4 regions of the Cytobacillus sp. FSL R5-0377 genome follow, and region 2 is predicted to be linked to each of the others. Evidence: riboswitches for the same ligand, from Rfam matches in the RefSeq annotation. Region 2 holds a riboswitch; each other region holds the start of a gene.
What was found. A riboswitch is a leader RNA that binds a small molecule or an ion and turns the genes downstream of it on or off. The one in region 2 is predicted to bind thiamine pyrophosphate.

Region 1 (8,047 bases), 950 kb from region 2:
GCCGGTTCGAGTTTTGCTCCGTCCGGAAGGTATATATCTATTACTTTTTCACCTTTAGGCCTGCTGTCATCCCAAGTATAAGTAATTCCGGATATCTGTAGAATTCTAGTTATATTAGGCTGCCATTGCTGATTGAGGACCTCACGGATTTGGCTGCCAGTCAGGTCCATTTTGACAAGCAGATTACTGAAGGGAAGGACCCCAAATAAATTTCCCCAGGTAACACGGCCGGCATCAATGTCTGCGCGGATTCCTTCCGGATTGGTAAAAGCGAAGTCTGTGTTCATTGCTGACCGCTGAGAATCAGCAATAAGATTGCCCAAGGCTGATTCACCGCTTATGTTTTGTTCGGCCGTGATTGGAATAGCAGCAGTGCCAATATATCTGTTTACAGCAGATTCTACCTTTTTTTCATACCGATCGATTATCCTGGTTATATCGCTTGCAGGCTCGATCCGATCCTGATAAACAGTTACAATTTCTGCGTGTTTGCGGACAATATTCTTAGTCTGCGGATCTATTTCTATATCTACATCAGAAAAGGCGGTGCCGTATGAATAGGCCTGGACCAGGAGTTTACCATCTACAACACTGTTCAGATAAGTATGGCTGTGTCCTCCAAAAATGACATCTACTTCATCACCCACTAGATGTGCCAAATCAATCAGCTGGCCACTGGCTTGTTGTCCATTTGGTCTGGATTCGCCTGGAACATGTGCTAATACTACAATGGCTCTTACACCTTGTTTTTGAAGTTCCCGGGTATATTTGTTGATGGCTTCAGCTTCATCAGTGAAGATTAAATCTTTCACACTGTCAGGTGCTGTTATAGCTGGTGTTTCTCTCATGATGACTCCGATAAATCCAATTGGGATGCCGCTAATGTTTATTATCTTATAGGGAGGAAGGAATGGTTTACCTGACTTTTGATTTATGACATTGGCTGCAATCCATGGGAATTGGGATCCAGAGTAATCTTTTACTGCAGAAGGGCTGCTGCCTGTCAGCAGGCGAAGCAGCTCATCAGAACCCCGGTCGAATTCATGATTGCCAATCGTGCCGATATCAAACCCCATCCTATTCAAAAATTCAATAGTCGGTTCATCCCTCAGAAGCGCAGATACCGGCGGGCTGGCTCCAATCATGTCCCCAGCATGAAGCAAAAGGGTATTTTCATTTTCAGCAGCACGCTTACGTAAATAGGCAGCAAGGTAATCAGCACGTCCTGCTGGCCTGTCGTTGACCAGACGAGTGACATTCAGCTGCCCATGGAAATCATTAATGCCCAGCAATTGAATATGCTTATATGGTTCTTCTATGCGTTCTTCCACATGGCCGTGATATCCTTCAGAAAGACCCTGCTGATTCCATTGTTCATATTTTGCATGCTGTCCGCTGTATAAAGGCATTCCCAGGATGCTAAATAATATAAGGGAGAAAAGCATTTTCATTCTTCGTCCTCCAGTAGTTGTGGCAGGGTTAGTATTTGCCTGAATCAGGAATTTAATCGGATGATAGGATGTCAAGTTTGTAATCCTGCCGAATGGGTAAGGTCTTAAAGAAACATAATACTGCCAAAGGAGATGAAAACACATGAATTATAAGAAGCTTTTGCTTTCAGTCCCATTAGGTGCAGGATTATTGTTGGCAGGGTGCGGAACAGATGAGCAGGAGCCGCCGCCGGAAACCGAAGATGTAGAATTGGAAGATAATCAAATGGATGAAAACAATAAGGAAGATAGTGAAATGCAGGATCCCGGAATGAATGAAGAATCTCCACAGGGTGAAGAGAATCTGGATATGAACGAAGGGGGTTCAGAAGAGAATTAAATGATGCTGCACATCTTAAATTTATGGAAAAACGTCTGCTTATGTCAGGCGTTTTTATGTTTTTTTTAGAATTTGAATGTCTAATCAGAAATGCCGCAGGGCATTTAGGAGAAGGATCCATGCGTGAAAAGGTGAAAGCTTTTTGATTCACGTTTGCAGAAATACCTTTTATTTGTTTTCTGAATTATGTATACTAAAGTAGAATTAAATAGTAATAACTAGGGGTGCCCAATAGCTTGGGCTGAGAGAGAAACGCGCTAAAGTTTCTTGACTCTTTGGACCTGATCTGGATTATACCAGCGTGGGGAAGTTAGAATGTGCAAAAGTTTCTTTGTGCAAAGACATCTGCGGTTAAGCCGGTCCATCATTATGTGGACCGGCTTTTTTACATATCCGGCACTTCCCGGTTCCAGGTCTCGTCCCTATATTTTTGAATAAGGGAGAGATAACAATGACTGCAAGTTCATTAAATCATGAAAGTATTTTTATTATGTCGAGCTTTACTGGCAGCAGGAAAATCTATGTGGAAGGATCGAGACCTGACATAAAGGTTCCGATGCGTGAGATAGAATTAAGTCCCACCACCGGAAGTTTTGGTCAGCAAGTAAATGAGCCGGTTCGCGTCTATGATACGAGCGGCCCTTATACAGACCCTCAGCATACGGCAAATCTAAAAAAAGGGCTTCCTCCTATAAGAAGCCGGTGGATTCAAGAACGCGAAGATGTAGAAGAATATGATGGGCGGAAAATAAAGCCCGAGGACAACGGCTACCTTAATGAAGATGATCCGCGTGCTAATCATAAACTTTTTCCATGTCTATCCCGCAAGCCACTGAAAGCGATAAAAGGGAAAAATGTCACCCAGCTTCACTATGCAAAAAAAGGGATCATAACACCGGAGATGGAGTTTATAGCCATTCGGGAAAATATGGAACCGGAATTTGTTCGGTCCGAAGTAGCGAGAGGACGTGCCATTATTCCTTCTAATATCAATCATCCTGAGACAGAGCCAATGATAATCGGACGGAATTTCCATGTAAAGATTAATGCGAACATTGGAAACTCAGCAGTCTCATCTTCTATTGAAGAAGAGGTTGAGAAGATGACATGGGCCACACGCTGGGGAGCAGATACAATTATGGATCTATCAACTGGCAAAAATATTCACACAACACGTGAATGGATTATCAGAAATTCTGCTGTTCCTGTTGGGACGGTGCCGATATATCAAGCTTTGGAGAAGGTGAATGGAATTGCTGAGGATCTCACGTGGGAAGTGTATAGGGATACCTTAATCGAACAGGCAGAGCAGGGTGTTGATTATTTTACAATTCATGCAGGTGTCCTTTTACGTTATGTACCGCTTACGGCCAAAAGACTGACTGGAATTGTGTCCAGAGGGGGATCCATTATGGCCCAATGGTGTCTCCATCATCATAAAGAGAACTTTTTATATACACACTTTGAAGAAATCTGCGAGATCATGAAAGCTTATGATGTGGCCTTCTCCTTAGGGGATGGACTCCGGCCAGGATCGATTGCAGATGCAAATGACGAGGCACAGTTTGCGGAGCTCGAAACACTTGGTGAGCTGACGAAAATTGCCTGGAACCATGATGTACAGGTAATGGTCGAGGGGCCCGGCCATGTTCCCATGCATTTAATCAAGGAGAATATGGATAAGCAATTGGAAATCTGTCAGGAAGCACCATTTTACACGCTTGGGCCTCTTACGACAGATATAGCTCCTGGCTATGACCATATTACCTCTGCCATCGGGGCTGCCATGATAGGCTGGTACGGAACGGCGATGCTTTGCTATGTCACCCCTAAAGAGCATTTGGGTTTGCCAAATAGAGACGATGTGCGTGAAGGCGTCATTACGTATAAAATTGCCGCTCATGCAGCAGATTTGGCAAAGGGGCATCCTGGTGCGCAAAAAAGGGACGATGCCCTGTCAAAAGCCCGTTTTGAATTCCGCTGGAGAGATCAATTCAACCTCTCATTGGATCCTGAGCGGGCATTGGAATTCCATGATGAAACCCTTCCGGCTGAAGGGGCAAAAACCGCTCATTTCTGCTCCATGTGCGGGCCAAAATTTTGCAGCATGAGAATTTCGCAGGATATCCGGAATTATGCAAAAGAGCATCAGCTTGAAACCAGCGAAGCGATACAGAAGGGACTGGAAGAAAAAGCTGAGGAATTTAATAAGGCTGGGGGAAACATTTATCAGTAGTCTTTTTATAGTTTAATAGAATGATATCCGCTGGGGGTGCCTGATTGAAGGCTGAGATTAAAGCAAAGGCTTTAAGACCCTTGGAACCTGATCTGGCTGAATGCCAGCGTAGGGAAGTGGAGGTTCGGGCCTGAATTCTATGGCCTCATAGCCCCGCTTTCTACATAGAAGGTGGTTTTTTTATTGCAAAAAAATCTAAAAAAGCAAAGGGGCGGACTGCTATGAAGAAACAGCTGCATGTTATATCAGACGGAAAGCTTTCTCCAGAGGACTTCTCTGAAATAGCTGTTGAACTGGAACCCTTTACTGATAAATTCCACTTACGGGAAAAACACTGGACCTCAAGGGAGTTATTTGCCGGAGTAAAGCATCTTCTTAAAAAAGGAATTCCTATTCGTAAAATCATTATAAATGATCGCGCGGATGTTGCCTGGGCGTTTAGAGCGGGTGTGCATCTTGCTTACCACAGTCTGCCGGCTGATATTGTAAAAAGGCGTTTTCCGCATTTACCTGTCGGCTGTTCTGTACATTCACTTGAGGAAGCTGAAGAGGCTGCCAAACAGGGGGCTGATTATCTCCTGTATGGGCATATATTCGAAACAGACTCCAAGAAGGGAATCCCGCCAAGGGGCACGGGGTCTTTGGAGGCTCTAAAAAAGGCAGTAGACATTCCGGTATTGGCAATTGGAGGCATTAAACCAGAGAACGTACTTGAAGTCCTGGAGGCAGGGGCAGATGGCATTGCTGTCATGTCAGGGATATTGCAGGCAAAGGAGCCTGCGGAGGCAGCAAAGCTCTTTTCAAAAATGTTAAATGAGGAGGGGATATGATGAGGAAAAGGTTTGACGCCGTTATAATCGGCGGAGGCATTAATGGCAGCTCCATTGCTTTTCAACTGGCAAAAAGAGGGTATAAAGTGGCTGTTTTGGATAAGGGAAAAATAGCTGGTAAGGCTTCCGGGGCGGCTGCTGGAATTTTAGGAGCACAAACGGAACTGACCGAAGACGGCCCGCTGTTCCAGCTCGCATGCAAAAGCCGCTCCATGTACCGGACCCTGATTCCTGAACTGGAAGAGTTATCACAAGTGCATATCGGCTATCAAAATAAGGGTGTATATAGAGTGGCAGATAATATTGCAGAGGAGATGAGTTTAAAAAGATTAATAGAAAATCAGCAAAAAGCGGGCGAGGATGCCGAATGGTTTTCCATTGATGACCTGATTAAACGTGAACCATTCGTATCAGCCAAATTAAGGGGGGCGATGTATATACCGAATGATGGACAGGTACAGGCATATGAATTATCCCTTGCCTTTGCAAAAGCTTCAATGACCCTCGGCGCAGAAATTTTTGAGTATACACAGGTAACAGATTTTATTTTAAAAGGTGAAAGGGTGTATGGGGTTAGAACCAGCCAGGGAGAATTTCTGGCTGATTCCGTTATCGTTGCTTCCGGTGCCTGGAGCAGGGAGATTCTTGAAAGAACGGGCCTTGTGCTGCCCATTATTCCGGTTAAAGGCGAGTGCTTCTCGGTCAAGGCTGATAAAACGCTTGTACAAGGGACGATCTTTTCACACGGATGTTATATCGTTCCCAAGCAATCCGGAAGGCTGGTAGTTGGGGCAACGGTTAAAGCAAACTCATTTGATGAAAAGGTGACCGTTGAGGGGATTTCCCAGCTGATGGAAAAGGCTCAAAACCTGGTGCCGGATATCGCGAATGCAGAATGGGAACGAGCCTGGACAGGAATTCGCCCGCAATCGGCTGATGGGCAGCCTTTTTTGGGACAACATCCAGTCATTGATGGGTTATATATTGCAGCGGGGCATTTCCGCAATGGGATCCTCCTCGCTCCGGCAACAGGAGAGCTGATGGCAGACATCCTCGAAGGCAGGACGGAGAAGCCTAACCCGTTTGAGCTGTCCCGCCTTGAATATTTAGACCAATCGTCAAAAGGGGTGGTTATATGAATATTGTCATTAATGGTGATGCTGTGCTGCTGCCGAAGTCAGTTCAATCAGTTTCACTTTTGCTCGAGCACTTTCATTTGGAAAAAAAGGTAGTCATTGTCGAGTTAAACCAGCATATTTTGGACAAATCTGCGTATGCTGAAACGGTTTTATCAGATGGGGATCGAATCGAAATTGTACACTTTGTAGGAGGCGGATGATATGTTGAAAATTGGACCGTATGAATTTAGCTCCAGGCTGCTGCTTGGGACAGGAAAATATCCAAACTTTGATGTGCAAAAGGAAGCTGTGGAAGCTTCAGAAACAGAGGTGCTTACGTTTGCCGTACGCCGTATGAACATTTTCGAAGCAAACCAGCCCAACTTTTTAGAAAAGCTGGATTTAAAAAAATATAAATTACTCCCTAATACGGCAGGAGCGAGTACAGCTGAGGAGGCTGTCCGAATAGCAAGGCTATCCAAAGCTTCCGGGCTCTGTGACATGATTAAGGTTGAGGTAATTGGATGCAGCAAAACGCTTCTTCCAGATCCAATTGAAACAATAAGAGCAGCGGAGATTCTATTGGACGAGGGATTTATTGTCCTTCCTTATACTTCTGATGATGTCGTCCTTGCGCGAAAGCTTGAAGAACTAGGCTGCCATGCAGTCATGCCATGTGCTTCGCCAATTGGGTCAGGGCAGGGAATCATTAATCCTATTAATCTTCAATTTATTACAGAGCAGGCTGCTGTGCCGATTATTGTGGATGCCGGAATTGGGAGCCCGGCAGATGCAGCATTGGCAATGGAGCTGGGTGCAGATGGAGTGTTATTAAATACGGCTGTTTCCTCTGCCGATGATCCTGTAAAAATGGCAAAAGCTATGAAACTCGCTATCGAAGCAGGAAGACTGGGGTATGAAGCAGGACGGATGCCTAAAAAACGTTATGCAGCAGCAAGCAGTCCGGTGGAAGGAACGGTCTTTAGTTGAAGGAGCGATACTCCCGCCAAATGTTATTTTCTCCGATTGGTAAAGAAGGACAGCTAAAGCTGATGGAAAAACACGCCCTGATTATAGGAGCTGGTGCATTAGGTGCTGCAAATGCAGAAACGCTCACACGGGCAGGCATCGGCCAATTAACCATTGCAGATCGGGATTATGTGGAATGGAGTAACCTGCAGCGCCAGCAGCTTTATTGTGAAGAAGATGCAATCCGAAAAGTGCCAAAAGCGATCGCAGCAGCTAAACGCCTGAAAGCCATTAATTCTGAGGTCAAAATTATCCCTCGTATTATGGATGTAGGTGTACAGGAAATGGAAGAGCTGATTGAGGGTGTTGATGTAATTGTTGATTCAACTGATAATTTTGATATTCGCTTCCTGATCAATGATATTTCTCAAAAGTACCGGATTCCCTGGATATATGGAGGCTGTGTGGGGAGCTATGGTTTAAGCTATACCATTCTGCCTGGGGAATCACCCTGCCTGCATTGCCTTATGGATAAATTGCCATTAGGAGGAGCCACTTGCGATACCGCTGGTGTGATTCAGCCGGCTATTCAAATGGTTGCGGCACAACAGTCTGCTGAAGCATTAAAGATATTGGCAGAAGACTTTGATTCCGTGCGCGGGACACTTGTTTCTTTTGATATATGGAAAAATCAATTTCGTTATGTTAATGTTTCCTCCTTAAAAAATCCGCAGTGTGAATCATGCGGAGCTAAGCCAGTTTATCCATTCCTGGACTATAGAAACCAGACTAAAACAGCTCTGCTTTGCGGACGGGATACCGTTCAGATCCGGCCTTCAGCTCTGCAGGCTGTAGATGTTGCGTATCTGGGGAAATCGCTGGCAGCTCAAGGGATCAGTGTAGAGAGCAATCCCTATTTACTCTCATTTTCGGTCGATGAAGCCAGAGTGGTTGTATTTAAGGATGGAAGAGTGCTGGTGCATGGGGTAAAAGACATTCTCCAGGCAAAGAACCTGTATCATCGTTTTCTGGGATAAAGGATTTGTGCCTGTCGCTAGAGCGGC
Region 2 (8,047 bases):
TATTATAAGATACTCATTCTCCCGCTGTTAAAAGGCCATCTAGTTCTTCGAGTACGTCACCAATTTTGCGGTCATGGATTACTTCATCTGCATAAAAGTCAAAATCAGTGGGTTCCATATTAATTATCACCAGTTTTGCTCCGTTTTGTTTCGCTATCAGCGGAAACTGATTTGCCGGGGTCACAGTCAAGGATGATCCCAGTACAATAAATAGTTCTGCCTTGTCTGATTCATCTGCCGCAAAATCTAATGCCTGCTCCGGCAGCATTTCTCCAAACAGAACTACTGAAGGACGAAGCATTCCCCCGCAATTACATTGAGTATGCCCATGCAAATAACCCTCGCTTGGGAACACTTCTTTACATTCCTGGCAGTGGAGTGTCTGCAGATTACCATGAAGCTCTGATACATTTTTACTGCCAGCAAGCCGATGAAATCCATCAACGTTTTGAGTTATAATACTCTTTATCATGCCTCTCTTTTCCCAATCAGCAAGAATATAATGGCCTTTATGAGGATTACACTCTTTCAGTCCGATTACCCTGTGCCGATAAAAATCTATAAATTCATTCACATTTTGATTTAATGCTTCCGTACTGGCAATTTTTCCAGGATCTTTCCCGTTCCATAATCCATTGTTGGCTGACCTGAAATCAGGCAGCCCGCTTTCCGTTGACATCCCTGCTCCAGCTAGTATTACTGTATATTTTGATTCCTTCAGCCATTTTTCAATCATAAATACCAGCTCCCACTAAATATATTGATACTGCTTAATGCTTATTTCCATTTTTTTCTTCAGGTTAAATGTTTATGTCATGTCACGTATGCGGTAAATAATAGATTATAACTGTTTACCCGAATTATCAATATAGGAGTGATGGCTATGCCTGAAATAGAAACGAAAGACTATAAGGATGGCTATAAAAAATTTTCTTCCAGGGCAAAACGCTACGCAGAGGATCCCGAAAAAACGAAAGGACTGCTAAAAAAGGCGACACTTAAAGCAGATAAAAACAAATCCTCATTAAATGATATATGGGAAAAGTTTCAGCTGCTGATTGATTTAGTCAGGGCATGGTCAAAAGGTGATTACCGGCATATCTCCAAAAAATCAATTATCTTTATTATTGCTTCCATTCTATACTTTGTTTCCCCTATCGACCTGGTTCCAGACTTTTTAATTGGAATGGGGATTTTGGATGACGCAGCAGTACTGGGCTTTGCCGTCAGTCAAATATCAGGGGAGCTTGAGAAATTCAAAACCTGGAAAGACAGCAGGACAATTGAAATGAAATAAATTTCAAATGCTGTCCTTTTTTATATTGTCTGCTATAATAATGATGGAAAGTATTCATGTCTGTTAAAATTATATAGCAAGAAATGTAGGGGAACCGGTGTGCCGGTTGAGACTTCATCCTTAAGATGCTGACCCTTTGAACCTGATCTGGCTAATACCGGCGTAGGGAACATATTCTTAAACATCATAAATGTTTTTTTATATGCGTCCCGGTATTATGCCGGGGCGTTTTTTAATTTTCAGGGCAGACTAATACCCACTTTCCTTACTACATAAAAGCTTTTGGAGGTTTCATTATGAAAAAATGTATAGCTGCTATTTCTGCGCTTCTTCTGCTGCTTACCGGATGTGCCGGCAGCGGCCAGACTGGAAAAGAAGATGCAGGCAGCAAACAAGAATTGAAAAAGGTTACTGTCGTTCTGGATTGGACACCCAATACCAATCATACCGGCTTATACGCCGCAAAGGAAAAAGGCTATTTTAAAGAAGAAGGACTTGATGTCGAAATCATCATGCCAGGTGAGGCAGGAGCAGATCAATTGACCGCATCAGGCAAGGCAGATTTCGGTGTCAGCTATCAGGAAAGCATTACGGAAGCGCGGGTACAGGGTGTGCCACTGGTTTCAATAGCTGCTGTCATTCAGCACAATACTTCCGGTTTTGCATCCCCTGCTGAAAAAAATATTAAATCGCCGAAAGATTTTGAAGGAAAAACTTATGGCGGCTGGGGGGCACCTGTAGAAAAATCAGTAATTGACTCTCTAATGAAAAAGGAAAATGCTGATGTCGATAAAGTGTCAATTGTGAACATGGGAGATGCAGACTTTTTTACAGCCGTTAAAAGAGATATAGACTTCGCATGGATTTATTACGGATGGACAGGTGTAGAAGCTGAGCTTCGAGGGGAAAAGATTAATATGGTCTACCTTACAGACTACTCTGATAAACTGGATTACTACACGCCTGTACTGGCAACTAGTGAAAAAATGATTGCAGATGATCCGGAGACTGTCAAAGCATTTGTAAAAGCAGCAGCCAAAGGATATGAATTTGCAATCAACGAACCTGGCGAAGCAGCTGATATTTTGTTAAAGCATGCTCCTGACCTTGACAGTGACTTGGTCAAAAAGAGCCAGGAGTGGCTATCTCCGCGCTATCAGGATGATGCTTCCAGATGGGGAGAACAAAAGCTTGAAGTCTGGGAAAACTATGCACACTGGATGCATGAAAATGGTCTTTTAGAAAAAGAATTAGATGCCGGCAAAGCATTTACAAATGACTTCCTGCCGGAATAAGGGGAGTTTATAAAATGGCAAACGCACTTGTAAGCATTCAAATCATACCAAAAACAAAAGATGGGGAAAATGTTATACCATATGTTGATGAAGCAATCAGTGTCATTCAGCAATCGGGTGTTAAATACGAAGTTCATCCCCTGGAAACAACGATGGAAGGCGATTTAGAACATTTATTAAAAATCATTGCTGACATGAACAGAAAAATGATTGAAAAAGGAAGCAGCAATGTCATTTCACAGGTTAAGATCCTATATCAGCCTGCTGGAATTCAAATGAGTGATTTAACGGAGAAGTACCGTTCATGATCAGTGCAGTCAGAAAAGGATGGAGGCCGGCAGCGGTTCTCCTTCTTTTATTCATTTTTTGGGAGCTGGCGGTGAATCTGGCAGATGTCCCATCTTGGCTGCTTCCTCCCCCGACAGACATTATTCAGGAGGCGTTTTTAGGCTGGGAGGGCTTCCGCCTGCATCTTCAATCGACAATCCTGCTTTCACTATGGGGATTTGGCATAGGCACTGTCATTGGATTACTAACAGCTGTGATACTGCATTTATTGCCTTTTATTAGGGAGTCTGTTTACCCGCTTCTTATCCTTTCTCAAAATGTGCCAATAATTGTTCTGGCTCCTTTACTGGTTGTATGGTTCGGATTTGGCATACTGCCAAAGCTTATTGTCATTACGCTGGTATGCTTCTTCCCGATTACTGTTGCAGCATTGGATGGTTTTCGGCAAACACCGGGAGAACTCAGGCATTATATGCTGATGGCAGGGGCGAGCAGCGGACAGCTATTTTGGAAGCTGGAGCTCCCCCATTCCCTTCCATCTTTATTTTCAGGCCTAAAAATCTCTGCAACCTATAGTGTGATGGGTGCTGTCATATCTGAATGGCTTGGAGCTAAAGCCGGAATAGGGGTTTATATGACCCTAGCCTCTTCCTCATTTCGGACAGACCGTGTTTTTGTAGCCATTTTTGCGATTATGCTGTTAAGTTTGCTCCTTTTTGGAGCCATTTTACTGGCTGAACGTTTGCTTATTAAATGGAAGTCCCAGGAGAGTGGCAGGAAATGATACAATTATCGGTTAATTCTATATCGAAAAGTTTTGATTCCAATCAAGTATTAAACAATTTAAGCTTTCAAGTAAATGAAGGTGAATTTGTTTCGATTCTTGGTCCATCCGGCAGCGGAAAAAGCACTATATTCAACCTGATTGGCGGTATGCTCCTGCCAGATGAAGGTTCCATTAAGCTTGGGAATACAGAAATCAGCGGAAAACGCGGTTCAATTAGCTATATGCCCCAGACACCTTCCCTGATGCCATGGAGAACCATCCTCCAGAATGTTATGCTTGGCCAGGAAATTATGGGAAAAGCCGATCCGGAAACGGCCAGAAACATGCTTCAAAAAGCAGGACTCGGCGACTATGAAAATGCATATCCTCATGAATTGTCGGGAGGAATGAAACAAAGGGCTGCCTTTATCCGGGCATTATTGAGCCCGCAGCCGATCATATTGCTGGATGAACCTTTTTCAGCTTTAGACGAGCTCACCCGCCATGATATGCAAAAATGGCTTCTTGATATTTGGAACGAGCATAAACCGACAATTCTGTTTGTAACACATAATATTGAAGAAGCCCTTTACTTGTCTGATCGAATTTTGGTCCTGAGCAGTAAGCCTGCTAAAGTAATGAATGAATATGTGGTACCCTTTAACAGGCCAAGGGTGGAGGAACTTCTTCTCAATGAGGAATTCCTTGCCTGCAAAAGAAGTATCCATCATGCGCTGAAAAACCATTAGGAGGCAGGAGCATGGATAAATATATTGATTCCCATATTCACCTTGATAAATATAGTCATATGGATTTAGAAAGAATGTTTAATGAGCTGCCATTTCAGCTATCCCTTGTAACAGTTTCAAGCGATTTAGCCTCCTGTAAACGAAACCTTGCTCTTTCGGAAATTTATCCTTTTGTTAAACCTGCCTTTGGTTTTCATCCTGAACAGGCACTGCCCAGTGATCATGAAATTTCAGAGCTTTTCAGCTGGATGAAGATTCACAAAGAGCAAATGGCTGCTGTTGGCGAGGTTGGCCTTCCATACTATTTAAAATCTGAAGGAGTAAAGCAGCTTGGCGGGTATATTGAACTTCTCGAAGAATTCATTAAGCTTGCAAAAGAATGGGATAAGCCTATTGCCCTTCATGCAATTTATGATGATGCACCGACTGTATGCAATTTATTGGAAAAGCACTCAATTAAAAAGGCTCATTTCCACTGGTTTAAAGGTGACACCGCAGCCATAAGCAGGCTGGTTTCAAATGGATATTATATCTCCTTTACACCTGATATTGTGTACGAAAAAGAAATACAGCTCCTTGTACGGGATTTCCCTATCGATAAATTGATGGCCGAAACAGACGGTCCATGGGAATTTGATGGCCCTTTTAAAAACAAACCTGCCCATCCGGCCATGATGGCCCATTCGATCAGTGTCTTTGCTGAACTAAAAGAAATTACTTTCAGCAGTGCCCTTAAGAAGCTGAATGATAATACAAAAGCCTTTTATAATATTGATTAAAACATTTACAATAAGACGGTTTTTTTAGAGAAAATATACTAGATAAATATAATCACTTCGCACCATTCCTAATTTTGGAAATATGGGTTAATCTTATATTGGACAATACTTTTAGGAGGTATGTGATGAAAAAGTATATTTTCTTATTATTGACTATTTTACTAGTTTTCTCGGGCAATGTTTCTGCACAGCCCAAAAGCAAATCGGCAATTTCGACTGAGAAGGATTTCATGAAAGCCGTTTTAAAATCTGATGAGTATAAGGAATTCAAATCCTCTATCTTAAAAGATGCAGCTACCAAGCCAAAAGCTCTTATCGATGATAAGGGAATGCAATATGGCTGGACAGTGCAATATGAAATTGAATACAATGAAAAAAATATATTCCTAAATGAAAAAGCTCACGTAAATTTCTCCTCTCTCCTTTCTTTCTCATTAGAGTCCGGAAAGGAATTAAAAGTGCGGCTGGTTGATTACAGCAGGCTCATTGAGGATCAGGCATTTTATGTAAAAGACCTGAAGTCTGAGGAAGAGACCAAAATAGATATATCAAAAGACGTTGCCTTTACTGATTATTTAACAGAAGTAGAAATGAAAAAAACTCAGCTGATTAAAGAAGCGGCTCAGATTAATACTGTTACTTCCGATAAGGCTGAAGCATCAGGCCAGCTATGCTACTATTGCACAAAGTATGAATGGCGCGGCGGCTATCCCTGTTCATCCGCTAATATTGAATCTGAAGCTTCAGTATCATCGCAGCTTGAACAAAACGGGCTGAATCCGAATTCAGTGGTCATTGAATGCTATGTCCCCCGTCATAAGGTGTGTGTTGATGGAGAATGGAGAACCTATTGCCCTATACAATGAACAAAACCGGCTAAGCGAATCGCTTAGCCGGTTTTGTTAACCTTTCGTACCAGATGCAATATTTGAACCTTCTATAAAATGTTTCTGAAAGAAGAAAAATAACAGGACCACAGGCAGTAATACCATTACTGACATGGCCATCAGGTAATGCCATTGTGTCTGTACAGTTCCCTTAAAGGTTTGAAGACCAATTTGCAGCGTGTAAAGACTCTCATCATTTAAATATAATAATGGTCCAAGTAAATCATTCCATGCGCCATTAAATGAGAAAATCGCTACAGTAATAAGCGCAGGCTTCGTCAACGGCAGCATAATATGCCACCAGATCTGAATATGATTTGCGCCGTCCAGAACAGCAGCTTCAATCAGTTCATTCGGAATGGTCATCATAAACTGCCGAAGCAGAAAGATGAAAAAGGCACTCCCCAAAAAGGCCGGAACAATCAGCGGCAGATACGTATTTCCCCAGCCAAGTTTGGAGAATAAAATGTACTGTGGCACCATAGTGACAAACCCTGGTATCAGCATGGTTGATAACACAACTATAAACAAGGTATTTCTTCCTTTGAAACGGATTTTCGCAAATGCATAAGCAACCAGCGAATTGACAATAACGCTTCCCGCCATTCCGCAAAAAGCAATAAAGAATGTATTCATAGCCCACCGGGTAAAAGGTGCCGTTTTCCATGCTTCCACATAATTCGAAAAATGAATTTCTTTTGGCATAAAGGTCGGCGGATATTGAGCTATCTCAGCAGGAGATTTCAGAGAAGTTGATATCATCCACCACAGCGGCGATATTACCAGTACACTTCCTGCTAGCAAAACGATGAAAACAAACGTCTGCTTTAATTTATCTTTGAACTTTTTCGTCTCATAAAACTTCGGTGCGGCAGCTGTTCTCATTTATTATCTCCCCCCTCATAATGAACCCATCTTTTACCGATTTTCATGTTAATGATTGTCAGTATCATGACGACAATAAACAATAGCCAGGCCATTGCAGAGGCGTAACCCATGTCAAACACCTCAAACGCATTATTCCACATATGGAGATTATAAAACAGAAGTGAATTTCCAGGTCCTCCACTTCCATTCTCTGTCATGACATAAGCTTCCTGGAAGATTTGAAATGAACCAATTGTACTTGTCAGCACATCAAAGAAAATAATCGGCGAGATCATCGGCAATGTGATATAAAAGAATTTCTGAATTACACCTGCCCCATCCAGGTCCGCTGCTTCATAAAGGGAATTAGACACCCCCTGCAGACTTGCCAGATATAGAAGCATCCCTCCTCCGACACTCCACATTTTCATCAATAGCAAAGCTGGCTTTGTCCACTCAGGGTCAAACAGCCATGCCGGCCCCTCAATCCCAAACCATGCCAGGAACGTATTAACCAGGCCTGTTGATGGACTCAGCAGCTGCATCCATAAAAAGTAAACCGCTACACCTGAGAGGATAGCAGGCAGATAATAAAGTGTGCGGAAAAATTTCATGCCTTTTACTTTCTGATTCAAAAGAACCGACAGAAATATCGCCCCTGCAGTGGTCAGCGGGACAGAGAAAAAAACGTAATAAAGAGTATTCCACAGTGATGTTTTAAAAAGGTCATCAATTGTAAACATTCGTTTAAAATTATCAAGTCCGATAAAGTTCATTCTTGAAGTAATATTATAATCTGTAAAACTGGCGAATAAGGAAAATAATAGCGGCCCAAGTGTCAGTCCCAGAAACCCGATTATCCATGGGCTGATAAAGAGATATCCAAAGATATTGTCTCTTGTTTGGCGGGACAGCCGTTTGTGTGATCCTTTTTCCTGTTTCTCTGCAAGAGCTGATCCCCGGCGTTCAATCGTTGTTTCGTATAATTTCAACCCATACACCTTCTTTTTATTGTATTTATAAGGCTCTTTTCGTATAAATTGTTGTTTTTCACTTTTCAATATTGTCCGTTGATTGCAGCGAGAGGATGCTCTCTTTACGCGGGCAGGCGGTGAGCCT
Region 3 (8,047 bases), 260 kb from region 2:
GCTCCTCATGGTAGCTTTTTAAGGTCGAAATAACCACAAGAGGACTTGTTTCAGTCATTCCGTAGGCATGCATGAATGGTATTTTGTGCTTTTGCTCGAAGGCTTTAATCATGCCTTTTGGCGCTGCCGAACCTCCACACAGAACCGATCGGAGTGAACTCATGTCATATTTATTTTCATCCAGTTCATTTAATAATCCGAGCCAGATTGTCGGTACTCCGGCTGTTATGGTAACCTTCTCGGATTGAATAAGCTCTGCCAGAAGTTTCGGTGTAAAATATGGCCCCGGCAATACAAGAGCAGTTCCAAACCAGACAGCAGCAAACGGCAGCCCCCATGCATTTACATGGAACATCGGCACAACTGGAAGGGCGATATCTCTCTCGCTTACAGCAGCACTATCTGCCATTCCCAGTGCCATACTGTGAAGAACAATGCCCCTATGGGAATAGACGACACCTTTCGGGTTGCCTGTAGTGGCTGAGGTATAGCACATTCCCGCTGCTGAATTTTCATCCAGATCATCAGGATATTCATAGTTACCGCCCGCTTCATTGATAAGCGTTTCATAGTGATATACCGGCGAAAGAGAAGTCTCAGGCAATTCTTCTTCATCTGTCATAATAATGAATGCCTTGACCGTCTTTAACTCATCCTTAACCTTCTCAATTAGCGGTACAATATCAGGATCAATCAGCAGCACTTTATCTTCGGCATGGTTAATAATATATGTAATATGCTGAGGTGACAGACGAATATTAATTGTGTGCAGAACGGCTCCGCTGCATGGTATGGCAAAATAAGCTTCCAGGTGGCGATGATGATTCCATGCCAGTGTCCCGACCTTATCCCCTCTCTCCACTCCCAGCTTTTGGAGACTCTCTGCCAGCTTTCTGGTTCGTACTGCAATCTCCTTATATGTAAATCTCTGAATTCCGCCGGCCGTTCTTGAAACGACCGTTTTTTTTGGAAAATACTTTTCTGCCCGCTTGATCATTTGCGTCATAGTCAAAGGTGTTTGCATCATCATTACAATTCCCCCTTTTAGAAAACGCTTACATTTAAGATCATAGAGTTCTATGATCTTTTACCTAATTCATTCTCTTTATTTTCACAAAATCCCTTTAATATTTTCTTAATTTTCTAAAATATCCCCATAAGAAAAACCCCCGCCTATTCAGCAAGGGATTCGTGTTTATTAAATAACTCTTTTAATATTTTCAATTTCTCATCTGTATAATGCTTAAAACTGTCATTATAGGATTTTGGATCTTTCGGGTTAGCAAAATGAGTAATTTTTCCTGTCTCTGGGTCAATGAACTTACTGGAAGCCCCGCATCCAAGCCCGATGATTGTCTGCTGTTCTTCCATAATCATAATATTATAGATGCTTTCCTGATTCGGAAGAGCATAGCCGACATTCTCAAGATTGCCAAGGATATTTTTCTGACGGTATAGGTAATAGGGATGGTAATTATGCTTTTTAGTCCAATCCTCAGCCATGTCCATCATTCTTTCAATTTCTTCCCGCTCAGCAACTTTATATTTTTGCTTATTCTTCGTCATTTCCGAAGCACGTTTAAAGGATAAAGTATGAACTGTCAGGGATTCCGGCATTAATTTCTCTGTTTCATCCAATGTATGTGCAAATTCCGGTACACCTTCTCCAGGGAGTCCGATAATCAGATCCATATTAATGTTATTCATTCCCATATCGCGGGCAAGGTGGAACTTATCTACGGTTTCTTCCACTGTATGATGGCGTCCAATAGCTTTCAGTGTCTCCTGAATATAGGACTGGGGATTGATGCTGATTCTGTCAATATTCCATTTTTTCAGCACTTCAAGCTTTTCAGGTGTGATTGTATCCGGACGGCCTGCTTCCACGGTGACCTCCCGAATGTTTTCTACATCTGGAAAAGATTCATACATTTCCTCATAAAGCATATCCATCTCTTCAGCTGTAATGCTTGTTGGAGTCCCTCCGCCATAATAGACAGTGGTAATTTTTACATTATATTCTTTCAGCCATTCTCCCATTTTGCGCATTTCAAAATGAAGGCCGCCAAGAAATGAGTTGACAGAACCCTGTCTGCCATTAATCGCATATGCAGGAAAAGTACAGTACGCGCACTTTGTCGGACAGAACGGAATGCCGATATATATGCTTACCTCATTTTTCAAGTCATAAAGATCCGGCACGACAGCGAGCTGCCGGTCTACAATATTCTGCATAAGCTGGATTTTCTCATCTGTAATCAGGTACTCTTCCTTCAGCTGCTGATGTGCTTCCTTAAGAGGTGTCTGATTCTGCATGGCACGGTGAAGCAATTTTGTGGGACGTACCCCAGTCAGAATTCCCCACTTCTGCGTAATGCCCGTCCAGTCCTGCAAAACAGTCAGGTATACATGAGATACTGCATTCTTGATTTGTTTGAAATTCTCTTTTTCTGACTCAGCCGGAATGAACTCTTTTTCAAAATCAGCTGTAAGTTTATTGCTATTTTTATCAGTAATCTCTGCAGCGGCTTTAATGCGTTCTCCATGCTCAATTTGAAAAGAAATGATCAGATCTGCTGCATCATTCTCACCAAGCACCACTTCACATTCTTCAAAAAAGAGGTTCCCTATCAGCCGAAGCGGCCGATGGAATCGTTCATCCTGTATGCCTAAAATTGAAATGTTCAAATCGATCACCTTTTTTTAAAAATATAATAAATCTGCCGGTGTTTTATCTCAATGACGGCAGCTGCATAGTCTATTTATTCATGTTGGCAAACTCCTTCTAGTGTACATAAATGGGGAAACAAGGTCAATATCAGGAAAGTGAATCCTATAGGTTACTGATATGGTTTCTATACTATCGCTAACTAAAAAAAGAGCCGAATTACTAATCGGGCTCTCATTCATTGAATTTTATTTTAATAGATTCATTTTCTTCAGGAAATCGATTGGATGCTGTTTACGGAAATGTTCTTTAACCATGTAGCTTACGCCGTTCTGATCATTTGATCGCGTCAGCCAGTCCGCTGCTTTTTTTACTTCTGCCGGAGCATTGCCCATTGCCACACCCAATCCTGCTGCTTCAATCATTTCCAGATCATCTTCAGAGTCTCCTATGACGACCATTTGATTTCTGGAAATCCCAAGATGCTCACATAAATAGAGAAGCCCATTCAGTTTTGAGACCCCTGCAGGAACAATGTCCATCCTCAGATCGTTCAGTTTTAAGACTTCTACATTTTCAAACATGCCCCAAATGGCTGTCTTAGCATCCTCAAGGTCTTCCTTATCTTCAAAGTACACTTCGATTTTCGGCGGCGTAACCGGCTCATCTAAAATAGTCTCACTTAAAGAATCCACAAATTGCTGGGAATAAAAAATGGGATCACCCGTTGTAAAAACTGTTTTTGCAAGCATATTGGTATTAAGCTTCGTTTTGTTTGCAAGGGAATATTTTTCGTGCACCAGCCTGATTTGACAGGTAAAGCCTTCAAGCAGGCGCACGATTTCAAACGTTTCATCTTCCTGAATCCTTTTTACAAATATAGGCTTTTCCTGGGAAGCTGCAATATATGCCCCCCTGTGTGTAACCAGCAAAGAATTGGATTTCAATGCTTTAGCCACTTTCTTCGCGGAAGGAAAGCTTCTGGATGTGACAAGTGTTACATAAATTCCCTTTTGCTGCACATATTCAATTGCTTCTTTTGTTGATTTATGAAGTCTTCCATTTGATTGGAGTAGTGTTCCGTCTATGTTTAAAGCAAGCATTCTGTATATCATCCGATTTGCCCCCTATTCTCGGTGTAAAATTGTCCTATTACACTTTTATGAAGGGAGGGACTGGATTAGAACATGACATGGACAATGCAGAAATTTTTTCGTTGATTGCCTGTGTTAGTGAAGGTGTTTAACTGTTTTCATAGATTATTTGAATAAAAGAATTATAAATAGTCATTTACAATTTGGATTCTCCGTATTAAGATGGAGTCATTAAAAACTGCATATCCAAGTTTTGCACTAGGGGAGCTTTTTGGCTGAGAAGAACAATCCGTTCTGACTCTTATTACCCGATCTGGATAATACCAGCGTGGGGAAGTGCAGGTGAACGGCTATCATTTTAGTGTATTGATAACATTCAACTGCATTTCCTATTGGGAATGCAGTTTTTTTATTTTAACCAGGCTGTTTTTGTAAAATTTGTTGTTTTTGGCTCATGTATATTGTCGTTGATTTCCCAGCGAATCGCGGGCAGGCGGTGTGCTTGCACATATGCTCCCGAAGGAGCCTTGCACCTGTCGATACTATCAACACAGTAAGTAATTCAAAAAACAGCAGCAAACCTTACGAAAAAAACTTTTCATTAATACTAGGAGGATGGCAAAATGCAGGAAAATTTTTTATGTGGAACCAGTGAAATTACAGGGTGCAGATTTTCAATTTATCCCATGACTGACAGGTTTGCGGATATTATTTTATCAGCTTTAAAAGAAGTGGATACGAGCAAGGTTTGGATGGAAACAGATGATGTTAGCACCTGTGTGCGAGGCAGGTCCATTCATGTTTTCGATGTGGTTAAAGCTATTTATCTTCAAGCTGTTAAGCATGGTGACCATGTAGTATTTAACGGAACTTTTTCAAATGGATGTCCTGGTGATACTGCAGGAGATGCTTATCTTGCTGAGAATGAGGAATTGGCAAATGAAGAATCAGCAGCAGGTATCAGCCAGGAAGTTGCGGTCCAGTTCGCCCTTTATCCGATGGGGATTCCTGAATACATGAATGTCATTATGGATCAGGTCGAGCTTGCAATGAATCAGGGAATTTTTACAAAAGGGGTGCATTATGCTTCAAGATTAGACGGGGATGCACACTCTGTTTTTAAAACTCTGGAGGACGCTTTTGAAAACTGTAAGAAAAGCAATTCCACCCATATTGTTATGACGGTGAATATGTCTGCCAATAGCCCATCCAAAAAGGGGGCTGAATAATATGCTTGAAAAGTGGAAGCTTCGTGAAGTCATTGTCCTGTCTGTACTCGCTGTCGTGTTTGCAGTTGTATACCTGATATTCATGCAATTTGGCAATGTGCTATATGCAATATTCGGCTTAATTGGATATGATTTTATTTTTGGCATTTGGTTTATTGTTTCAATTCTCGCAGCGTACATAATCAGAAAACCCGGGGCAGCTTTCTTATCGGAAACCATCGCTGCAGCCATTGAAGTCATGATCGGCAATGCTGTCGGTCCCCGCCTGATTCTGTCGGGCATGATTCAGGGGATTGGAGCGGAAGCTGTTTTTGCGGCCACGAAATGGAATAATTACCGGACATGGGTCTTAATTGCTGCCGGCATGGGCTCTTCTGTTACAAGCTTTATTTGGGGCTATTTCATTTCCGGCTATGCGGCCCTCTCACCCGGTTATGTAATGGCTATGTTTTGTGTAAGGATGGTCAGCGGTGCTTTACTGGCAGGCTTGATGGGCAAATGGCTGAGCGAAAGCCTTGCAAAGACCGGAGCATTAAACAGCTTTCCTATTGGCAAAGAGCTGAAAAGGGGAAAACCGGAAAATGGCATTACAGCATAAACAGAACATATTAAAAACAGAGCAGCTTACATTCAGGTATGAAGATGTGAAAAAGCCCATTTTTAAAAATATGCAATTCAGCCTTAATGCAGGGGAAGCAGTTCTATTATTGGGACCCAGCGGCTCGGGAAAAAGCACACTTGCTTTCTGCTTAAATAAATTGTATCCCGAGGCCGCAGATGGCGAATTGGACGGGATCATTTCATTCAAAGGAAAGAGGCTGGAGGAATTCGGCCCTGGTGAAATTAATCAGCACATTGGAATTGTGTTTCAGGACCCTGAAAGCCAATTTTGCATGACCACAGTCGAGGATGAGCTGGCATTTGGACTTGAGAATTTGAAAACGCCGCATGAAGAAATCGGGAATAAGATTGATGAAGCATTGGAGCTTGTTCATCTTTTGCCATATAAATATGCCCCAATTCACACCCTTTCCGGGGGCCAGAAGCAAAAGCTTGCACTGGCATGTGTATTGTCATTGAAACCGGATCTCCTGATTTTAGACGAACCGACAGCAAACCTGGATCCGGCTTCAAGCTATGAACTTACCCGCATCATTAAAGAGCTTAAAGAGAAGAGATCATTCTCCCTTCTAATAATCGAACACAGGCTGGATGATTGGATTGATTTGACCGACCGCTGCGCAGTCCTAAACAGAGAAGGCGAACTATTATTTAATGGAAGCACTGAAGAATGCTTTAATCAATATGCAGAAGAATTTCTGCTTGAGGGCATCTGGCTGCCAAGTTCGGTAAAAGCAGGCCTTTCAGGGAAAAAAGCAGGTATTTATAAAGGGGAAAAACTTCCGTTGACTGATGAGAAATTAATCGCCGGATTTGAGAATCCCATTGGTGCACTTCAGGTTTTAGATAACAGGAAGAAAAATCACCAAGCTCCTGAAGAACAAATTATTCTATCCGCAGAGAATCTATCCTTTTATAAAGCTGGGAAAGATTTGCTAAAAGATATTAGTTTTTCTGTTAAAAAAGGTGAATTTGTGGCCATTGCCGGCTCAAATGGATCAGGAAAAACAACGCTTTCAAGACTCTTGGCTGGACTTTATACTCCTTCCAAAGGCAATATTCTCTTTTATGACAGTCCCCTTTCCCAGTGGAAGGAGCAGGAGCTAAGACAGAAATTAGGTTATGTTTTTCAAAACCCCGAACACCAATTTATTGCTGATTCTGTCTATGATGAAATTGCATTCAGTCTAAAAATACAGCAGATTCCTGATGGTGATATTAAAGAATCAGTTCAGGCTGCACTGCTTCAAGTGGACTTGCTGCAGTGCGCTGACATGCATCCCTTTTCCTTAAGCCAGGGGCAAAAACGGCGGCTTAGTGTTGCATCGATGCTTGTGTATAACCAGGATCTTCTCCTCCTCGATGAGCCGACCTTTGGACAGGATGCCAGGACGTGCGGTGAGCTTATGAAGCTAATGGAAGCAAAGATCCAAAGCGGCGGATCCGTGGTGATGATCACACATGACATGGAAATCATCCATTCATATGCGGACAAAGTGATTGTTCTTTCAGAAGGAGAGAAGATTTACGATGGTTTGCCTGATGCATTATGGAAAAAAGAGGACATTCTGAAGACTGCTTCCTTAAAGGTTCCATACATTGAAAAACTCAGGAATGATATCGGGTCCATTGCAGGGAGGGAAAAACTTGTTCTTACATGAATTAAACCCAAGCATTAAAGCATTCACTGTGATAGTCTGTGTATTACTTCTATCGATTTTTTTTGACCCGGTTACACCTTTTCTGACCTTAGTGATAACGGCAGCAGCCACCTTTATTTTTGGAAGAGTTTCATTCAAAAGATGGATTCTGCTTTTCTCGCCATTTATCTTCATGGCTGTCATATATATTTGGTCAGCTTTGATTTTTTCTAAAGCGATTGAAGGGGAAACCCTATTATGGGCATGGGGGATCTTCACATTGACTGAGGAGGGCCTTCTGCGTGCCCTTTCCCTTGGAATGAGGGTGTTAAGCTTTACTTCTCTGTCCCTTCTGTTCATTTTAACCACAAAGCCGACAGCATTTCTGCTCAGTTTAATGCAGCAATGCCGGCTCTCTCCAAAGCTTGCATATGGAATCATGGCAGGCTATCGATTCCTGCCATTAATGAAAGAAGAATTCGAGATCATCAGAAGCTCACACCGGATCAGGGGAGTACCCAAAGCCAGGACACTCCCGGAAAAAATGGCAGAGCTTAAGAGGTATACAGTTCCCCTGCTTGCCGGAGCGATCCGTAAAGCTGAGAGGACAGCCATGGCAATGGAATCAAAAGGGTTTACCGGAGATAAAAACCGGGATTTTTATCATAAAGTCTCTGTTTCCTGGAAAGATTGGGCTTGTTTGGCCATTTTTATAGGAGCAATATTGGTCAGTGCCTATATCTCTTGGCTTTTCGGGTTTCTCCAGCTTTATAATGGCGAACTTTAGCTGGCAAT
Region 4 (8,047 bases), 1.0 Mb from region 2:
GCCATTGGAGCATTATATCTTCTGTTCATCGCGGCTAATCATATATTAAGAAAGTTTCTTGTGAAAAAAGGTGAGGAAGAAGCAGGGGTTACCAAGCCCAAAAAACAATCAGGCTTTTGGCTGACGGTTTTCAAAGTAGAACTTGCTGATATTGCTTTCGCTGTAGACTCTATTCTGGCGGCAGTCGCATTGGCTGTAGCACTTCCGGATTCAGGTCTAGGCCATGTAGGCGGACTTGACGGCGGAAAATTCTTTGTCATCTTTGCCGGCGGTATGATTGGATTAATCATTATGCGTTTTGCCGCAAATCTCTTTGTGGATCTGCTTCATCGCAGACCTGGGCTTGAGATTGCAGCTTTTGGTATTGTCGGCTGGGTTGGTGTTAAACTGGCTGTCTATACAATGTCACATCCGGCTCTTGAAATCCTTCCTGAAGGTTTTGCTAAGTCAGCTGAATGGAAAATTACATTCTATGCTGTATTAGTTGGAATTGCATTGGCTGGATGGTTCCTTTCTAAGGAGAAACAGGAAGTGCCAGCAGAGGAACAAGCAAGCTGATCAAAAAGGGCGGAAATTATCCGCCTTTTTTTAGTGAACACAAATCAATCAAACGTTTGATTGATTTGCCCTGATCCCTGTTGCTGCCTGCTGAAGAACTTTTAAATCAAATGGAGGAAAAATCCTCTATTTATGAGTGAAATGCAGTAAATGGGAAATATTAATTTTAGAAACGGAACGAAGGGAGCAAAATAGATTGTCTAAAAGAGATAAGCAAAATACAAAACAGACACAAGGCCCCAAAGAAGAGATGGAGCTTGTCAATGAATTTGGAAAGCATGAAGAGGATCAGCCGGTACCTCAGCCTAAGGATTATAATGAGATCGAATACTAAAACATATGTCTTTCGTATATCCATTTTCGGCCATAAAGTAAAAAAAGAGACCCTGCAGAGGTCTCTTCAGATATCATTTATGTCCATCATAAGCAAAAACGCGTTTATCCAAGTATACATGAAAGAACCATTCACCTGCACCTATCAAAAGGGCAGAGATAAAGGCTGCCATTGCCAAGCCGTCTTTCCCGGACACCATTAATTCACATAAAAGCCAGATGGCAAAAAAGCTTAAACCAATGTCAGAAATGGTTGCTATGGTATTCCTTTTTGTATGCTCTGTTTCGTCACCTGACATACGGAATATCATCATATCCCCCAGAACATAAGCCCCTAGAGTGAGAATGACGCTAATAATGAGTGTTTCAGTAAAGCTGATATCAAAAATTCCAGTCAAAATAATTCCCAGCATTGCGGTAATCATAACAAATTTAAGCAATATCGCTTCAATATGCTCCATGGTGAAATCCTCCCTCTTGTTTTAGGTAACTATACCCTGAGACAGGGGGGATAATCATTAAATTACAGAAAATTGGAAGTTTCCCTAGATCGACGCGAAAATCCCCGATGCTTTGGCAACCACCTGATCCTGATCGTTATAAATCAGGCAATCCGTATGGCTGAGAGTTCGTCCTCTTTTAACGAGGTGAGCATCGGCAATTAGATATTCCCCTGTCGCGCCCTTTAGGAACGTTACCTTTAAATCAGCGGTCACCACAGACTGCAGCTGATCTTCACCCGGCTCAAAAATATTTCCCATCGCTACATCTGCAAGAGTAGAGATAATTCCTCCATGAACCAGTCCAGCGCTGTTAATAAAGAGCGGCTGGACTGGCAAAGTGACTTTCATATTACTTTTACTGACTCTTTCGTAATGGAATTTCAGAAACTCATCAAAAGGCTGCTTGATTAACATTTGGTACACTCCAATTTCATTTAGTTAAGATGGTTATTCCCGATTCTTTGTGAAATCCCTGCTTATTGAGACTCTTTTTTTGCCAGGGAGAGACTCCAAAATTATTACATGGTTTCAAATAATCCATAAAAATGATATTATTTTCAATAAATTCAAAAAAAGGCGGGCGGGAAAATGGCAAAAGTAGAGAATATTAGTTTCGCTGAAAACTTTCCTATTTCATTTAAGGAGCTTGAAAAGGAAGCGGAGAAAGTGATGGGAGCAGACGGTTTTGGCTATGTTCAATCAGGAGCCGGCGGGGAAGAAACGCTTAGAAAGAATATCGACTCCTTTGCAAAATACTCAATTGTGCCGAGAATGCTGAAGGATGTTTCCATGCCGGATATAAGTGTGAACATATTTGGAAAAACATATCCTTATCCTATTTTCCTTGCTCCGATTGGAATGCAGCGGCTTGAACATAATGAGGGAGAAATGGCATCTGCACGTGCAGCAGCTTCATTTGGCATTCCATTTATCCAGAGCACAGTTTCCAGTTATTCCATTGAAGAAATAGCCAGCACCACAGGCACGAGTCCCAAATGGTTCCAGCTATATTGGTCCAATTATGAAGAAGCATCGTTCAGCATGGTCCGGCGCGCGGAGGAAGCGGGGTATGAGGCCATTGTGTTAACGGTTGATACGGTGATGATGGGATGGAGGGAGGCTGATCTAAGAAATAACTTTTCCCCCTTAAAGCTTGGCTATGGAAAAGCTAATTATGAAAGTGATCCAGTCTTTATGGCCTCTCTCCAGGATGGCGATATCGTACAGGGAATCCTTAATAATATTCATCATCCAACATTAAGCTGGGAGCATATTGCGAGATTAAAGGAGAAAACAAGCCTGCCCATTTTATTAAAGGGCATTCTCCACCCTGAAGATGCCGGGCTGGCCGTTGAAAGAGGGATAGATGGAATCATTGTCTCCAATCATGGCGGCAGACAGCTTGATGGAGTGATTGCGGCGATTGATGCGCTCGGACCGATTGCGAAGGAAGTTAAAGGGCGGATCCCGGTTTTGTTTGACAGCGGCATTCGACGAGGTTCAGATGTGGTTAAAGCTCTGGCGCTGGGAGCCGACGCCGTTTGCCTGGGGAGGCCGTATGTGTATGGCCTGGCCATTGGCGGGCAGGCTGGAGTTGAAAAAGTACTTGCCAACTTTATAGAAGAAACAAAAGTGTCGCTTTCCCTGGCAGGGGTAGGGAGCTTAAAGGATATTGCCGGTCTGCAGCTAATTCGAATGAAGTATTAAGTGTTATCAAACTTCCTGCCATGAAAAATTATAGTCTATGAAAAAGAGCCAAAATGAAAACGGACAAGCCTATTGCGCTAATTAATGACGAATCTGTTCAAAGCTCCGCAGCAGAAAATGATGAGCGCTTAATTCAATCCATCAAGAAAAGTATATAAGCGAAAAGATTGATGACATTGACGGAATAATTTGATAAGCTTGAAGTAGCTTATCAAATTAAATATCTATGTAACTACTAGGGGTGCCCCGAATGCGTGGGCTGAGAGGAAAGCGCGTATAGCTTTCCGACTCTTATGGACCTGATCTGGTTAATGCCAGCGGAGGGAAGTAGGATTTGACTATATGTCGATTCATTTACTTTAACCAAGCCAGGTCCTTGTCGGGATCTGGCTTTTTTGTATACATACTTCTCATCCTGATAAGCAATCAGGCTGCCCTTTTAGAAAGGAGGTATAGATGAACAAAACCCGATTGTTAACTGCGATGGCTTTATTTGTAGCAATAGGGACACTCGGATCCCATTTGCTCTGGTTTCCCGCAGGAGCAGCTAAGGCCTATCCGGTCCAGCATGCGGTAAATGTATTGGCAGCGGTGACACTTGGTCCCCTGCCGGCAGCAGCTGTCGCTTTTATGATTGCATTGCTGCGTAATTTGCTTGGATTCGGGACGCTGCTTGCGTTCCTAGGCGGAATGATCGGTGCGTTTTTGGCTGGTGTTCTTTATTTGAAATTCAGACGGAAAATATGGGCTGCCATTGGAGAGGTAGTGGGCACCGGCATAATTGGTGCATTGTTTGCCGTTCCGTACGCAAAGCTTCTCATGGGCAGTTCAGCTGGTGCATTCTTCTTCATGCCGCCGTTTCTGATCAGCAGCATTGCCGGTGCGGCGATAGGCTGGATGGTATTGGCGAAGGTTAAAGAGAAAAATCTGATTCGAGCAATGGGATGATTTTGGGATGGAATGCGGTTGGGTATGCTCAGGACGAGGAATTCCAGAAGAATAACCTGACTTTATGAGCATTTTTCACGGATTTATAGCGATATCCCAAAGTTATGAGAGGAAAACTTCAAGCTAGGTAAAAAACAATTAAAAACGTTAGAAAACTGCTAGGGGCGCTACGGCTGAGATAAGGAGCTTTTTCCTTTGTCCCTTGGAACCTGATCTGGATAATGCCAGCGCAGGGAAGCAGTGAGGACCTCAATCTAAATCCTCATGCTTTTTCCCCGGCAGCTTCTGAGTTTAATAGGAGGCTATTTTTTATGACTTTTTCAGAGATTTTGCGCAAAGAAAATGAAGATTTATTTCAGATGATATTTGAGCACCCATTTGTCCAGGGCATTGGGAGAGGAGATGTGCCGAAAGAGGCGCTTGCTCATTACATTAAAGCGGACTTTGAGTATTTGAATGCATTCATGCATATTTATGGGATTGCCATTTCAAAATCTGCGGAGCGCAAGGATATTGCTTATTTTAATCAGCAGATAGAATTTGTATTGAACAGCGAAGTGCATCCTCATCATAATTTCTGCCAGCAGATTGGGGTAGATTATGAAGCATTGCAGGGGTATCCGCTCCCTCCGACAGCTGATCATTATGTAAAACATATGATGTATCATGCCCACACAGGCGGAATGGGTGAAATCCTCGCTGCATTATTGCCTTGTCCATGGACATATTGGGAGATTGGGCTTGAGCTCATGAAGCAATATGAGCCAGATGAGAACCATCCGTTTTATCCATGGATCTCATTTTATGCAAATCTAAGAGTCGAAGCGGTGACCATGAATATGAGAAACCGTTTGGATGAGCTTGCTGAAGGGGCATCACCGGAAGAAAGACAGCGGATGAAGGATGCTTTCCGGAAAAGCTGCCAGCTGGAGCTTGGTTTCTGGGAGATGGCTTATACCTGTGAAAAGTGGCCGGCAGGCATTCCGGCAGCAACTTCATAAAACCATTATTTGCCTGAAGCTCTTACTGCAGGTGTTTCGAAAATTAAAATTCATAGTAGGGGGTGCACTAAATAGTGCGCCTCTTTTTTGTTATAAAAAACGTTTAAAAATGCTCAAAGAGTGGCTCTAAACGAATGTAATGAAATTGTAATAATCAAACGGTTGATACTCAGAAACGGATGTTTAATCACTTTCTAATATTACTGGAAAGCGAAGTGATGAAAAATTTCAAGAAAAGATTGGGAATGGTAATTTATGCCCCGTTTTAACCTTCTGGCCTGAAGGTATTTATAACTTAAACCCTAAATTTACTCGTACATCGTCCCGCTATGCAAAAGCCGAAAGGAGATGGAAATATGAGTGTTCAAAAAAGTACGGATAGCTCCAGCCTTGCAGAAGTTATAGACAGGATCTTAGACAAAGGAATTGTGATTGATGCATTTGTGAGAGTTTCTCTTGTCGGGATCGAAATTCTGACAGTTGAAGCGCGAGTGGTCATTGCCAGTGTGGATACGTGGCTGCGCTATGCTGAAGCGGTTGGTTTATTAACAGATGAAGTGCAAGAGGATGGCCTTATGGATAGAGGACAAAATCAGAAACCGCAATTTAGCGTATAGAGAAAAAAATTAAACATTAAAAAGAAATGAGGCAGTAAACATGGAAAATCAAGAAGCAAACAATCAGACAGGAAATGAAATTAATAATCAGAGCAGTGAAGCAACACAAAATCAGGAAGTAAATCAGTGCAGCGAAGAAAATGAGCAAGCCGAAAACGGCAATGAATTGAAAGAAAAGAAGGAAGGCTCTAACTTTTCTATGAATCTGGCTATTGTGGGCGGGGTTGTAGGAGCAGGAATAGGGTTGCTTGCGAATCCTCAGACGAGCAAAAAAATCATTTCAAACTTAAGCGATTCTGAATTTGTAAAGGTTGCAGGAAAGGAATTTAAAAAGACGGCCCAGGAGCTTCTTGCCGGGCAAGCACAAAACAGTGTTAAACATTTAGCTGAGGGTTATCTGAGTAAAATTGAGGACGGACTTCTTTCTCCTAAAAAGGATCGCGGAGGAGATGAGAAGTATCAGGAAATCAAGGAAGAGAACAAACACTTAAATGAACGTCTGCAAAGAATTGAAAATATGTTGAACGATCTGGTGGAATCCAAGTAACAATAAGTCTTTTTTTTATGAACCGGGGTGATTTAGATGGACAAAAGAGTAAGGAAAGTCGTTAAAAAGATTGCAAAAAGTGCGATTAAGCGTGCCCCGGAGCCGCTGAAAGAAAAAGCAAAGGAAGTAGTAGCGGAAAAGGCAAAGGAGAAAATCACAGAAAGTATTCAGAACAAAGGAGAAGAATTTACCGAGAAGCTGGAGAGTGCACGAGACGATTTTGCCGATAATGTCCATGAAAAAGCAGGAGAAGCAAAAGAAAAAACCCAGGAAGTATTGCTTTCTGCAAGAGAGAAGCTGGGAAAGGTTGTTGAAGCCGGGGAAAGCTTCCAAGAGAAAATGTCTTCAGCAAATGAAGATAAACATGACGATAAGAGAAAAGTAAAAGGTGTCAAAAATCTCAAAAGCGTCAGCGGGATAAAGAAGGCAAAGGATATGAAAAGTGCTACTAAAATTAAAACCTATGAAAATATTAAATCCTCAAATGACATTAAGACCATGGGTTCTTAATTGGAGAAAGGAGAATAAGCAATGGCAGTTCAAAAAAGTACAGATAGTTCCAGTTTAGCGGAGGTAATTGACCGTATTCTGGATAAAGGCATTGTAATCGATGCATTTGTAAGGGTGTCAGTTGTCGGAATTGAAATCTTAACAGTAGAGGCAAGAGTAGTTATTGCAAGTGTGGATACCTGGCTCCGTTATGCAGAGGCTGTGGGACTTCTTCGTGATGAGGTGGAAGAAAACGGCCTGTCACTTCAGCAGAATGACAGACAGGCACGATTCAGTATCTAAAAAGTACGGGAAGCATAGCCAGGATTATTAAATCCTGGCCTCTGATGCTTTAGCGGGAGGCAAGTATGGAGATCAAAAAAATCATTGGAAATGTAACTGAATTTTTTAATGAATATGTGGCCCCAGTACACAAAATCACCTCCGTGGAAGAGAGTGAAAATAAAGGCTGGAAGCTTACTGTAGAAGTAATAGAAGAAAAGGAATATATGAAAAAATACGCAAAGGATGAAATGCTTGGTGTCTACGATGTTTTTCTGAACGCGGAAAAGGAAGTCACTTCTTATAAACGGCGTGATATTCGCTATAGAAGTGCTATAAATCAGGAAGTGTAGGACTGGGCAGAGGGAGGAGAAAGAGTGACAGTCTTAAAAAAAAAAATCAACAACGAAGCTAAAGCCTTAGTACAGGACGAAAAGACAGAAAACTTGCTTTCTCGCTCATTGCAATATTTAAAGGCTGGTTACCCGGTCCACTTTACAGGTCCTTCTGGAGCAGGAAAAACCTCACTGGCTTTAGCTCTTGCAAAGAGAAGAAAAAAACCCATTATGCTGATTCACGGCAACCATGAGTTAAATAATAAGGATTTAATTGGTGACTTTACCGGATATAACAGTAAAAAGGTAGTCGATAACTATATCCGGTCTGTTTACAAAAGGGATGAAAGCGTGACGGAGATCTGGAAGGATGGGCGATTGCTGGAAGCAGTCAAGAATGGATACACCCTGGTTTATGATGAATTTACGCGCTCACAGCCAAGCACAAATAATATATTTTTATCCATTTTAGAGGAAGGAATTCTTCCTTTGTACGGAACAAAAATGACTGAGCCGTTCGTACGTGTTCATCCGGACTTCGCTGTGATTTTTACCAGCAATCCTGAAGAGTATGCAGGTGTATACCAAACTCAGGATGCACTGCTGGATAGGCTTATTACAATATTTGTAGATCATAAAGACAGTGAACGCGAGGCACAGCTGGTGTCGGAAAAAATGAATATTGATAAAAATGAAGCTAAAGCCATTACAAGTCTTGTTGCTGGTT

Region 1: linked by a shared signal. The riboswitch ahead of thiC (phosphomethylpyrimidine synthase ThiC) and the one ahead of NSQ49_RS04955 (ABC transporter substrate-binding protein) in region 2 are both predicted to bind thiamine pyrophosphate.
Region 3: linked by a shared signal. The riboswitch ahead of NSQ49_RS06315 (Ykof family thiamine-binding protein) and the one ahead of NSQ49_RS04955 (ABC transporter substrate-binding protein) in region 2 are both predicted to bind thiamine pyrophosphate.
Region 4: linked by a shared signal. The riboswitch ahead of thiW (energy coupling factor transporter S component ThiW) and the one ahead of NSQ49_RS04955 (ABC transporter substrate-binding protein) in region 2 are both predicted to bind thiamine pyrophosphate.

The regions. Positions count from the first base shown of each region.
Region 1 is NZ_JBBORA010000001.1:1,960,830-1,968,876, reverse strand. Features, by position in the region: gene NSQ49_RS10050 (bifunctional metallophosphatase/5'-nucleotidase) at 1-1,451, opposite strand, end outside; gene NSQ49_RS10045 (hypothetical protein) at 1,594-1,830, shown strand; TPP riboswitch at 2,041-2,155, shown strand; gene thiC (phosphomethylpyrimidine synthase ThiC) at 2,282-4,066, shown strand; TPP riboswitch at 4,089-4,198, shown strand; gene tenI (thiazole tautomerase TenI) at 4,288-4,896, shown strand; gene thiO (glycine oxidase ThiO) at 4,896-6,035, shown strand; gene thiS (sulfur carrier protein ThiS) at 6,032-6,235, shown strand; gene NSQ49_RS10020 (thiazole synthase) at 6,237-7,004, shown strand; gene NSQ49_RS10015 (MoeB/ThiF family adenylyltransferase) at 7,001-8,020, shown strand.
Region 2 is NZ_JBBORA010000001.1:1,008,214-1,016,260, forward strand. Features, by position in the region: gene NSQ49_RS04945 (NAD-dependent deacylase) at 14-736, opposite strand; gene NSQ49_RS04950 (YkvA family protein) at 884-1,297, shown strand; TPP riboswitch at 1,375-1,483, shown strand; gene NSQ49_RS04955 (ABC transporter substrate-binding protein) at 1,594-2,592, shown strand; gene NSQ49_RS04960 (thiamine-binding protein) at 2,607-2,900, shown strand; gene NSQ49_RS04965 (ABC transporter permease) at 2,897-3,664, shown strand; gene NSQ49_RS04970 (ABC transporter ATP-binding protein) at 3,661-4,395, shown strand; gene NSQ49_RS04975 (TatD family hydrolase) at 4,407-5,174, shown strand; gene NSQ49_RS04980 (hypothetical protein) at 5,300-6,040, shown strand; gene NSQ49_RS04985 (carbohydrate ABC transporter permease) at 6,077-6,946, opposite strand; gene NSQ49_RS04990 (carbohydrate ABC transporter permease) at 6,943-7,920, opposite strand.
Region 3 is NZ_JBBORA010000001.1:1,263,639-1,271,685, forward strand. Features, by position in the region: gene NSQ49_RS06300 (long-chain fatty acid--CoA ligase) at 1-1,027, opposite strand, end outside; gene NSQ49_RS06305 (coproporphyrinogen III oxidase) at 1,174-2,688, opposite strand; gene NSQ49_RS06310 (Cof-type HAD-IIB family hydrolase) at 2,917-3,783, opposite strand; TPP riboswitch at 4,013-4,114, shown strand; gene NSQ49_RS06315 (Ykof family thiamine-binding protein) at 4,386-4,991, shown strand; gene NSQ49_RS06320 (ECF transporter S component) at 4,993-5,589, shown strand; gene NSQ49_RS06325 (ABC transporter ATP-binding protein) at 5,573-7,273, shown strand; gene NSQ49_RS06330 (energy-coupling factor transporter transmembrane component T family protein) at 7,260-8,039, shown strand.
Region 4 is NZ_JBBORA010000001.1:2,030,156-2,038,202, reverse strand. Features, by position in the region: gene NSQ49_RS10505 (TerC family protein) at 1-558, shown strand, start outside; gene NSQ49_RS10500 (hypothetical protein) at 755-892, shown strand; gene NSQ49_RS10495 (DUF2512 family protein) at 966-1,352, opposite strand; gene NSQ49_RS10490 (PaaI family thioesterase) at 1,437-1,808, opposite strand; gene NSQ49_RS10485 (alpha-hydroxy-acid oxidizing protein) at 1,983-3,101, shown strand; TPP riboswitch at 3,329-3,444, shown strand; gene thiW (energy coupling factor transporter S component ThiW) at 3,558-4,049, shown strand; TPP riboswitch at 4,200-4,302, shown strand; gene tenA (thiaminase II) at 4,361-5,050, shown strand; gene gvpA (gas vesicle structural protein GvpA) at 5,407-5,667, shown strand; gene NSQ49_RS10465 (gas vesicle protein GvpP) at 5,708-6,214, shown strand; gene gvpQ (gas vesicle protein GvpQ) at 6,251-6,724, shown strand; gene gvpJ (gas vesicle protein GvpJ) at 6,746-7,006, shown strand; gene gvpO (gas vesicle protein GvpO) at 7,072-7,338, shown strand; gene gvpN (gas vesicle protein GvpN) at 7,363-8,047, shown strand, end outside.